DNA from 4 places in the Streptomyces sp. NPDC053542 genome. Region 3 is predicted to be linked to each of the others. Evidence: riboswitches for the same ligand, from Rfam matches in the RefSeq annotation. Region 3 holds a riboswitch; each other region holds the start of a gene.

Region 1 (2,191 bases), on a different contig from region 3:
GCGATGTCCGCGCCCTCGACGGCGCGTGCGCCGTCGTTGAGCACCGGACGGTGCTCGACCCGCCCCGCGTACGCGAGCGTGCCGCCCAGCCGTACGCCGAGCGCGCCCGCGAACGACGCCTCCACCGGGCCCGCGTTGGGGCTCGGGTGCTGCTTGCCGTCGGCCCGCCAGGCGCGCCACGCGCCGCGCGGGTCGGGCCCGGCGACGGTGGCCAGCAGGGCGGTCAGCCGCGCGCCGGGCCAGCCCGCCACGTCGTCCAGCCGGGCCGAGGCCCAGCCGTACCGGCGGTAGCGGTCCGACTTGTGACCCACCATCGCGTCCAGCGTGTTGACCGCGCGGAAGGCGACCAGCCCCGGTACGCCGCCCACGGCGCCCCAGACCAGCGCGCCCACGACCGCGTCGGAGGTGTTCTCGGCGACGGACTCCACGACCGCGCGGGCCATCTGCTGCCCGTCCAGCGCCTGCGGGTCGCGGCCGCACAGGTGCGGCAGCCGCTCGCGCGCCACGTCCAGGTCGCCGGCCTCCAGCGCGCCGCCGATGGCGCGCGCCTCCCGGCCCAGCGTCGTCCCGCCCAGCACGGCCCAGGTGGCGGCGGCGGTCAGCGCTACGTGTGCGGGGGCGCAGCGGCGTACGGCACGGGAGAGCAGGGCCGCGCCCACCGCGGCCCCGCCGGCGCACAGCGCGGTGTGCGCCGCTCCGTATCCACGGTGATCGCGCCACAGCCCGCGCTCCACGGCTCCCGCGGCCCGCCCGAAGGCGGCCACCGGGTGGCCGCGGCGGGGATCGCCCACGGCCAGGTCGCCGAGAAAGCCCAGAGCCGCGCCGCACGCATAGGTGGCGTGTTCGGCACGCATCGTCGGATCAGCCCGCCGTCGTGCCTCGGAGCGACGGCCGCACGCGGTCGCGTACCGGGCGAACAGCGGCGGAAGGCAGGGGTCTCGGCTCGGGGCCCGGCATGGCGTGTGTCCTCACTCAGGGTCCGCGCCCTGGCTCGACGTGACGGGCGACGAGAGTCTCCTGGCTCCCGGATCGGCGCTGTCCCCGGCCTTCCAGCCCGTGTCTGCGGCGGGCCGTGGCCTCTTCTGGAGGAGCGCTCCCCGGTGACAGTGGCGGGACCGCGCCGGATTCTCACCGGACTTCCTCATCTGTCGCCGAATGGCACCGGGCAGTCCACCACGTGCCGCGAATGCCCGTCAACTCACCCTTGACCTGCGACGCCGACGTATGGCAGGCCCTGTGGCCAAGGACACAGCGCGGACGACAGTTGACGACCTGTTGCCTGCCGTACCTCCGGCACGACACCATCGGGGCACCTATGGCAAAGGTGCCGCAGGAGGGGGACGGGATGACGGAGAGCCGGGAGCACCACGAGGTACGCATCAGAGTCACCGGGACCCACGACGGGGGCCAGGATCTGGAGGACCTCCAGCGCTGGCTCCAGCGAGAGTCCTGGCTGACGCCCGGCAACCACGACTGGCGCCGGGCGCCGGGGGCGGAGACCGCCCCGCGCACGGACGCGGACGCGGCGGGCCAGGGCCCCGAGATGGCCGTCGGTGTCGACGACCTCGTCCTGGTCCTCATCGGCGCGGTCGCGGCGCCGATGACCGAGCAGCTCCTCATCGCCCTGCGGGAGTGGCTCGCCCACCGCCGGGAGACCGCCGCCAGGGGCGAGACCCCGGGAGTGGACATCACCGACGCCTCCGGACACCGCCGCCTCGACGACCCCGATCCGCGCACCGAACGCGACGACCAGGGCGGCCGCGTCGGCACGGAGTAACCGGCGATGCCTCTCTACGACGCGCGGGGCAAGCGGAACCGCGCGCTGATCATCGGCGTCAGCCGGTACCAGGACCCCCGGCTGCACGACCTCGACGCCGTCTTCGCCAACCCCGACGAACTGGGCCGGGTGCTGTGCGCCCCGGCCACCGACCTCTTCCTGCCCCAGGAAGTGACACCGCTGCGCCCGGACACCCCCGAGGAGCTGACCGCCGCGCTGCGCACCGCGGCCCACGAGGCGCGCGGGCTGCTGCTCGTCTACTTCTCCGGGCACGGCCGGGTCCGGCGCGACGGCAGCGACCTGCATCTGCTGGTCGGCTCCTCGCGGGTGGCGCAGGACGAGCGCCGGGTGGCCTCGCACGAAGCGGTCTCGTGGGCCAAGGACGTGCTGCCGCGCCTGGAGCGGTCCCGGGCC
Region 2 (2,191 bases), on a different contig from region 3:
TCAAACCCAAGGCCAAGCGCTCGCGCGGCGCGGGGCGCCCGCAGCGGGTGCGGCCCGCGCTGCAGCAGCTGCTGGACTCGATGGAGGGGATACCGGCGTATGTGGCGGGCCGCCGCCTGGACGTCATCGGGTGGAACCGCATGGCGTGCGCGCTGCTCGGCGACTACGCCGCGCTCGCGCCCGAGGAGCGGAACATCGCCCGGCAGGTCTTCCTGGACCCGGCCTCCCGCGAGCTCTACGTCGACTGGGAGAGCAAGGCCGCGGACATCGTCGCCTTCCTGCGGATGGACGCGGGCTGCCATCCCGACGACCCGCTGCTCGCCTCGCTGATCGGGGAGCTGTCGGTCAAGAGCGAGGAGTTCCGGCAGCTGTGGGCCGCCCACGACGTGCAGGACAAGGGCTTCGGCGTGAAGCGGCTGCACCACCCCGTCGTCGGGCCGCTGACCCTGTCGTACGAGACGCTGCGGCTGCCCGCCGACCCGGACCAGCAGCTGATCGTCTACCACGCGGAGCCGGGCTCGGCCTCGGCGGAATCCCTGCGGCTGCTGGGGAGCTGGGCGGCGGACCCGGTGGCCGTCGATCCGGCGACGGAGGACGCCGTCCGGCATCGGGAGGCGGGAGGTTAGAGTGGCCGGGCCGTGGTGCTCGGGAAGACCGGTGGAGACCTTCGGGTCCGATTCCGGAGCGGCCCTCGCCACTGTGATCGGGGAGCTACCGACCCCTGCCTCGTACGCGCACCGCGTGCGTACGAGGGGCCACTGTCCGCGGAGTGCGGGCGGGAAGGCCGGGACGGGAGTGTGAACCCGTAAGCCAGGAGACCGGCCACGGCATCTCACGAACTGATTCCACGAGGTGCTGGAGCGTGATCGCCGGATGGCCCTGCCCACCGATGCCCCTGCTTCTTCCGTGCTGCCCGATTTCCGCTGGCAGCGCCGCGACACCGTACGGACCGCCGGTCTGCTGGCGGTCATAGCCGCGCTGCACATCGTCGCGTTCGGTGTGCTGTTCCTGCTCGTCGTGCCCGGCCACTACACCGTCGGCACCCAGGTGTTCGGCGTCGGCCTGGGCGTCACCGCGTACACCCTCGGCATGCGGCACGCGTTCGACGCGGACCACATCGCCGCCATCGACAACACCACCCGCAAGCTCATGGCCGACGGGAAGCGCCCGGTCTCGGTGGGCTTCTGGTTCGCGCTCGGCCACTCCAGCATGGTCGTGATCATGGCCGCGCTGGTCTCGGGCGGCGCGGCGCTCGCGGGGATCCTGATGGACGAGGAGTCCCGTACGCATCAGGTGCTCGGCACGGTCGGGACCACCGTCTCCGGGGCGTTCCTCTACCTGATCGCCGCCCTCAACCTGGTCGCGCTGGCCGGCATCTGGCGCGTCTTCCGTGCCATGCGGGCCGGGGAGTACGACGAGTCGGAGCTGGAGCGGCAGCTGGACTCGCGCGGCTTCATGAACCGGGTGCTCGGCCGGTTCACCAAGGCCATCACGCGGCCGGGCCAGATGTTCCCGATCGGGCTGCTCCTCGGCCTCGGCTTCGACACCGCGACCGAGGTGACGCTGATGGTGATGGCGGGCAGCGGCGCCGCGTCCGGGCTGCCCTGGTACGCGGTGCTGTGCCTGCCGCTGCTGTTCGCGGCCGGGATGAGCCTCTTCGACACGCTCGACGGCACGTTCATGAACTTCGCGTACCAGTGGGCGTTCTCCAACCCGGTGCGCAAGGTCTACTACAACCTCACGATCACCGGGCTCTCCATCGCCGTGGCGCTCTTCATCGGGACCATCGAGCTGGTCAGCGTCCTGCACGACAAGCTCGGCCTGACGGACGCGGTCACCGGCTGGATCTCCGGCCTGGAGCTGGACAACGTCGGCTACCTCATCGTCGGCCTCTTCGTCGTCGTCTGGGCGGCGGCGATCGCCTACTGGCGGCTGTCGGGCGTCGAAAAGCGGTGGGCGGCCCGGGTGGCCGCCTCGCCGGAGGGCTGAGCACCCGGTACGAGGAGAGGGGCGGCGGCCGACCGAGGGTGAGGGCCCTGGTCGGCCCCGCCCCTACTTCCCCGCCGCCTTCTTCGCCGCCCGCTTCATCTGCTGCTTGTACGCCCGGACCTCGGCCAGCGACTCGGGGCCCGTGATGTCGGCGACCGAGCGGTGGGAGCCCTCCTCGCCGTACGGGCCTGCGGCCTCGCGC
Region 3 (2,191 bases):
ACTTGGCCAGTACGGGCAGGGCCTCGCCGAGGCGGCCGAAGTAGGTCGCGACGAGCAGTTGCGGGCGGTCGGTGAGGGCGCCGAGGTCGCGGTAGGCACGGGCCGCCGCGTTGAGTTCGGCCGGGGTGCGGTCCTGCACGAGCGCCGGCTCGTCCAGCTGGACCCACTCGGCTCCGGCTGCCCGCAGATCGGCGAGGACCTCCGCGTACACGGGCAGCAGCCGGTCGAGCAGGGTCAGCGGCTCGAAGCCGGGGTCGACACCGGGGGCGGGCTTGGCGAGCAGCAGGTAGGTCACGGGACCGACCAGGACGGGCCGTGCGGTGTGGCCGAGCGCGCGGGCCTCACGCAGCTCGCCGGCCTGCTTGCGCGAGTCGGCCGAGAACACCGTGTCCGGGCCCAGTTCCGGCACCAGGTAGTGGTAGTTGGTGTCGAACCACTTGGTCATCTCCAGCGGCGCCGCGTCCTGCGTGCCGCGGGCCATGGCGAAGTACCCGTCCAGGGCGTCCGTTTCGACGGCGGCGCGGTGCCGGCCGGGGATCGCGCCGACCATGACGCTGGTGTCCAGCACATGGTCGTAGTACGAGAAGTCGCCGGTCGGCACCTCGTGCAGGCCCGCCTCGGCCAGCTGTCCCCAGACGGAACGGCGCAGGTCCGCGGCGGTCTCCCGGAGCGCGTCGGCGGTGACGCGGCCCTTCCAGTACCCCTCGACCGCCTTCTTCAGCTCCCGGTCCGGACCCTGCCGGGGATAGCCGTACACGGTGGCCCGTACGGCCGTGGCGGTGTTCTTGCTGGTCACGTTGCTCTCCTTCGCGAGCGTGTCTCCGAGTGCCCGGCGACGGGCACGAGAGCGCGAAGGGAGTGCACAGCGGACGGGCCGTCACGCACTCGTGTGCCGCGTCCCTGCTGTACGCCGACCCGCCCTCGAGGTCACCGGGAGGCCGCACACGACAGGTCGCGTGCGGGCAACGGGCAGGTCTTCGGACTCACGAGCACGTCCGCGCCCAAGGCACGGACACCTACTGGCCGTCGCTTCCCGGACCCGGTCGGTCCAGTGCGTATGACGGCGGTCGTTCCCGCTCACCGCTGCGGGGCAGTCCCGGATTCCCACCGGGTTCCCTCTTGCGACGCGCCTGTCTGGCGGACAGGGCGAACCAGCTGCACGGGTCAGGCTATGCCCTGCCCCCGTCCGCGTGCCATCACCCCCCCGGTCCGGGCGGCGCACGCCTCGCCGCCCGGCGCGCCACCCGCCGGGCCGACTGTCCGACAAGCTGACCTGACGTGTCGTCAGGCAGAGTGCCGGAATATGTCGCATGTCCCCCTTATCTTGCGCGTATGAGTAGCGTGCCTGATTCCACCTTTAATGACCGGATCGCCATCATCGGTATCGGCTGCCGCCTGCCCGGCCATGCCAACGACCACCGGACGTTCTGGCGGAATCTGGCCGAGGGCCGGGACTGCATCGTCCCGACCCCGGCCGACCGGTACGACGTCACCACCCTGGGCAGCCGGGACCGGGCCAAGCCCGGGCGGCTGGTCGGTGGCCGCGGCGGGTACATCGACGGCTTCGACGCGTTCGACCCGGCGTTCTTCGGCATCAGCCCGCGCGAGGCCACGCACCTCGACCCGCAGCAGCGCAAGCTCCTGGAGGTCTCCTGGGAAGCCCTGGAGGACGGCGGGCAGCGCCCGGCCGGCCTGGCGGGCCGCGACATCGGCGTGTTCATCGGCGCCTTCACGATGGACTACAACATCCTGCACTACGCCGACCTGGACTTCCTGACGGCACACACCACGACCGGCACCATGATGACGATGGTGTCGAACCGCGTCTCGCACGCCTTCGACTTCCGCGGCCCCAGCGTCTCCCTCGACACCGCCTGCAGCTCTTCCCTCGTCGCCGTGCACCTCGCCCGGCAGAGCCTGCTGCGCGGCGAGACCGACCTCGCGCTGGCCGGCGGCACGCTGCTGCACTGCGCGCCGCACTTCACCATCGCCGAGTCCAAGGGCGGCTTCCTCTCCGTCGACGGCCGGTCGCGCGCCTTCGATGCGGCGGCCGACGGCTACGTACGCGCCGAGGGCGTCGCCGTCGTGGCACTGAAACGGCTGGCCGACGCGGTGCGCGACGGCGACTCGGTGCACGCCGTGGTGATCGGCAGCGGGGTGAACCAGGACGGGCGGACCAACGGCATCACCG
Region 4 (2,191 bases), 240 kb from region 3:
GCCCGGTGCACTGCACCTCGATGGGCAAGGTACTGATCGCCTTCGCACCCGCCGAGGTACGCGAATCGCTCACCGAAAGCGTCGAACTGACCAAGCTGGGCCCCCACTCGATCACCGACCGTGCCGCGTTCCGCTCCGAAATCGAGAAGGTACGCGCCGAAGGCCACGCGCTCGCCGACGAGGAACACGAGCCGGGCATCCGCGCGCTGGGCGTCCCCATCCTCTCCCCGGACGGCATCGCCCACGCCGCCCTCTCCGTCGCGGCCCCCGCCTTCCGCATGCCCACGGAGGACCTGCTGGCCCTGCGCCCCGCCCTGGCCACAGCGGCCCAGGAACTCGCCGTACTACTGCCGCCGCGCCCCTTCTGAGAGGCCGGAACCAAGGGGGCGCCCGCACCGCAGGTTCCACCGCCCGGCTCGGCCCGAGAGTTCGGTGACGGAGAGCGGTGCGACGTCCAGCCGCCAGAAGACGGCGGCGGGCAGGCCGAGGGCGTGCACCAATGCCGCACGGATCACGGCCGGCTCCACGACTGCCGTGATCCGTCCGGTCTCCGCCGAGCGGCCGTCCAGCCAGGCCCCCACCCTGGCGATCAGGGCGTGCAGGGACTCCCCACCGTGCGGGGCGGACGCGGGGTCCGCGAGCCAGTCGGCGACGGCCCGCGGCTCCGCCTCGGTGACCTCGTCCAGGGTCCGCCCACGCCAGGAACCGACATCGAGATCGCCCAGCTCCGGCGCCCGGGCCGCTTCCAGCCCGAGAGCGACGGCGGTCTCGCGGCACCGTGCCGACGCGCCGTAATAGCACCGCGTCGCTGCCGGTGCGGCGTCCGCCCGTACTGTGTCCGTTCGTACTATGTCCGCCCGTACGACCTCCGCGCGCACGGCCGCCGCCACGGCACGCGTTTGCCGGAGAGCGCCCGCGTCCACGGACTCTCCCCCGTCGAACCGCACCTGCCGCTGCGCCTCCCCCAGCGCTGGTGAGACCAACATCACGCGCACCGTCATCCTCGGACCTCCCGCCTTGATCGTCCCATCCGCCAACCCCCGCAAGGCGGTTGGGCGCGCGGAGGGCGCACATCGGCCCCACCCGCGCGCCATAGCCACGGGAACCCGCAGGCGCTACGGTCGCATGGACATGACGACGGTGCGACGGAAGCCGGTGAGACTCCGGTACGGCCGCGCCACTGTGTACTCCGTCCCGTCCCTCACTGCCGAGGGCCGGGCGCTGACGGGGAAGTCAGACCCCGCACCGTCGTAAGGCACCAAGACCGGGACGCGTGTTCCCTTGGAGGTACTGCCATGGCTCAGTCCGCTGCGCCCACTTCCCTCTCCGCCGCAACGCCGGCGATCACCCCCATCTCCCTCAAGGCCATCGCACCTTGGGCCCTCTTCTTCGGCATCCTCATGCTCGTCCTGCTCTACTTCGTCGGCACCGAGCAGGGCGTGACCTCGGTCTTCTCCGGCGAGGGCGTGCACGAATGGGTCCACGACGGCCGGCATCTGCTCGGCTTCCCCTGCCACTGAGCACGGGAGGCAGCACATCATGCAGCCCATCTCCGTACGGGCGCTGCTCGTACGCGGAATGATCGCCGGCCTCGCGGCCGGCGCTCTCGCACTGGTCATGGCCTATCTCCTCGGCGAACCCGAGATCGATGCGGCCATCGCATACGAGGAGGCACACAGCCACGAACACGGCGTGGAACTGGTCAGCCGCACCATGCAGGCGACCAGCGGACTGGCGACGGGCGTCCTCGTGTACGGCGTAGCGCTCGGCGGCATCGCCGCCCTGGCGTTCTGCGTCGCCTGGGGCCGCATCGGCCGCTTCGGCCCCCGGGCCACCGCGGCGCTCCTTTCGCTGGGCGCCTTCCTCGCCGTGTACCTGATCCCGTTCCTCAAGTACCCGGCCAACCCGCCGGCCGCGAGCGACCCGGACACACTGGGCCGGCGCACCGCCCTGTACTTCCTGATGATCGCGCTCAGCGTGCTGCTCGCGGTCGGCGCGGTCATCCTGGGCCGGCGTCTGGCCCCGCGGCTGGGCAACTGGTACGCGACCGTGGCGGCTTCGGCGGCCTTCGCCTTCGTGGTCGGCCTCGCGTACGCGTTCCTCCCCGCGGTGAACGAGGTCCCCGCGGACTTCTCCGCAACCCTCATGTGGAAATTCCGCCTGGCCGCACTGGCGATCCAGCTCACACTGT

The links. A riboswitch is a leader RNA that binds a small molecule or an ion and turns the genes downstream of it on or off. The one in region 3 is predicted to bind cobalamin.
Region 1: another riboswitch for cobalamin. It lies ahead of ACIGXO_RS30365 (cobalamin biosynthesis protein); the one in region 3 lies ahead of metE (5-methyltetrahydropteroyltriglutamate--homocysteine S-methyltransferase).
Region 2: another riboswitch for cobalamin. It lies ahead of ACIGXO_RS16855 (HoxN/HupN/NixA family nickel/cobalt transporter); the one in region 3 lies ahead of metE (5-methyltetrahydropteroyltriglutamate--homocysteine S-methyltransferase).
Region 4: another riboswitch for cobalamin. It lies ahead of ACIGXO_RS02030 (CbtB-domain containing protein); the one in region 3 lies ahead of metE (5-methyltetrahydropteroyltriglutamate--homocysteine S-methyltransferase).

Annotation. Positions count from the first base shown of each region.
Region 1 is NZ_JBITXL010000012.1:261,536-263,726, forward strand. It holds gene ACIGXO_RS30365 (cobalamin biosynthesis protein) at 1-854, opposite strand, end outside; cobalamin riboswitch at 1,011-1,145, opposite strand; gene ACIGXO_RS30370 (hypothetical protein) at 1,346-1,777, shown strand; gene ACIGXO_RS30375 (caspase family protein) at 1,784-2,191, shown strand, end outside.
Region 2 is NZ_JBITXL010000005.1:422,287-424,477, forward strand. It holds gene ACIGXO_RS16850 (helix-turn-helix domain-containing protein) at 1-626, shown strand, start outside; cobalamin riboswitch at 623-842, shown strand; gene ACIGXO_RS16855 (HoxN/HupN/NixA family nickel/cobalt transporter) at 874-1,989, shown strand; gene ACIGXO_RS16860 (HhH-GPD-type base excision DNA repair protein) at 2,053-2,191, opposite strand, start outside.
Region 3 is NZ_JBITXL010000001.1:688,806-690,996, reverse strand. It holds gene metE (5-methyltetrahydropteroyltriglutamate--homocysteine S-methyltransferase) at 1-796, opposite strand, end outside; cobalamin riboswitch at 951-1,171, opposite strand; gene ACIGXO_RS02990 (amino acid adenylation domain-containing protein) at 1,333-2,191, shown strand, end outside.
Region 4 is NZ_JBITXL010000001.1:447,312-449,502, forward strand. It holds gene ACIGXO_RS02020 (IclR family transcriptional regulator) at 1-368, shown strand, start outside; gene ACIGXO_RS02025 (histidine phosphatase family protein) at 345-1,001, opposite strand; cobalamin riboswitch at 1,122-1,265, shown strand; gene ACIGXO_RS02030 (CbtB-domain containing protein) at 1,296-1,520, shown strand; gene ACIGXO_RS02035 (CbtA family protein) at 1,540-2,191, shown strand, end outside.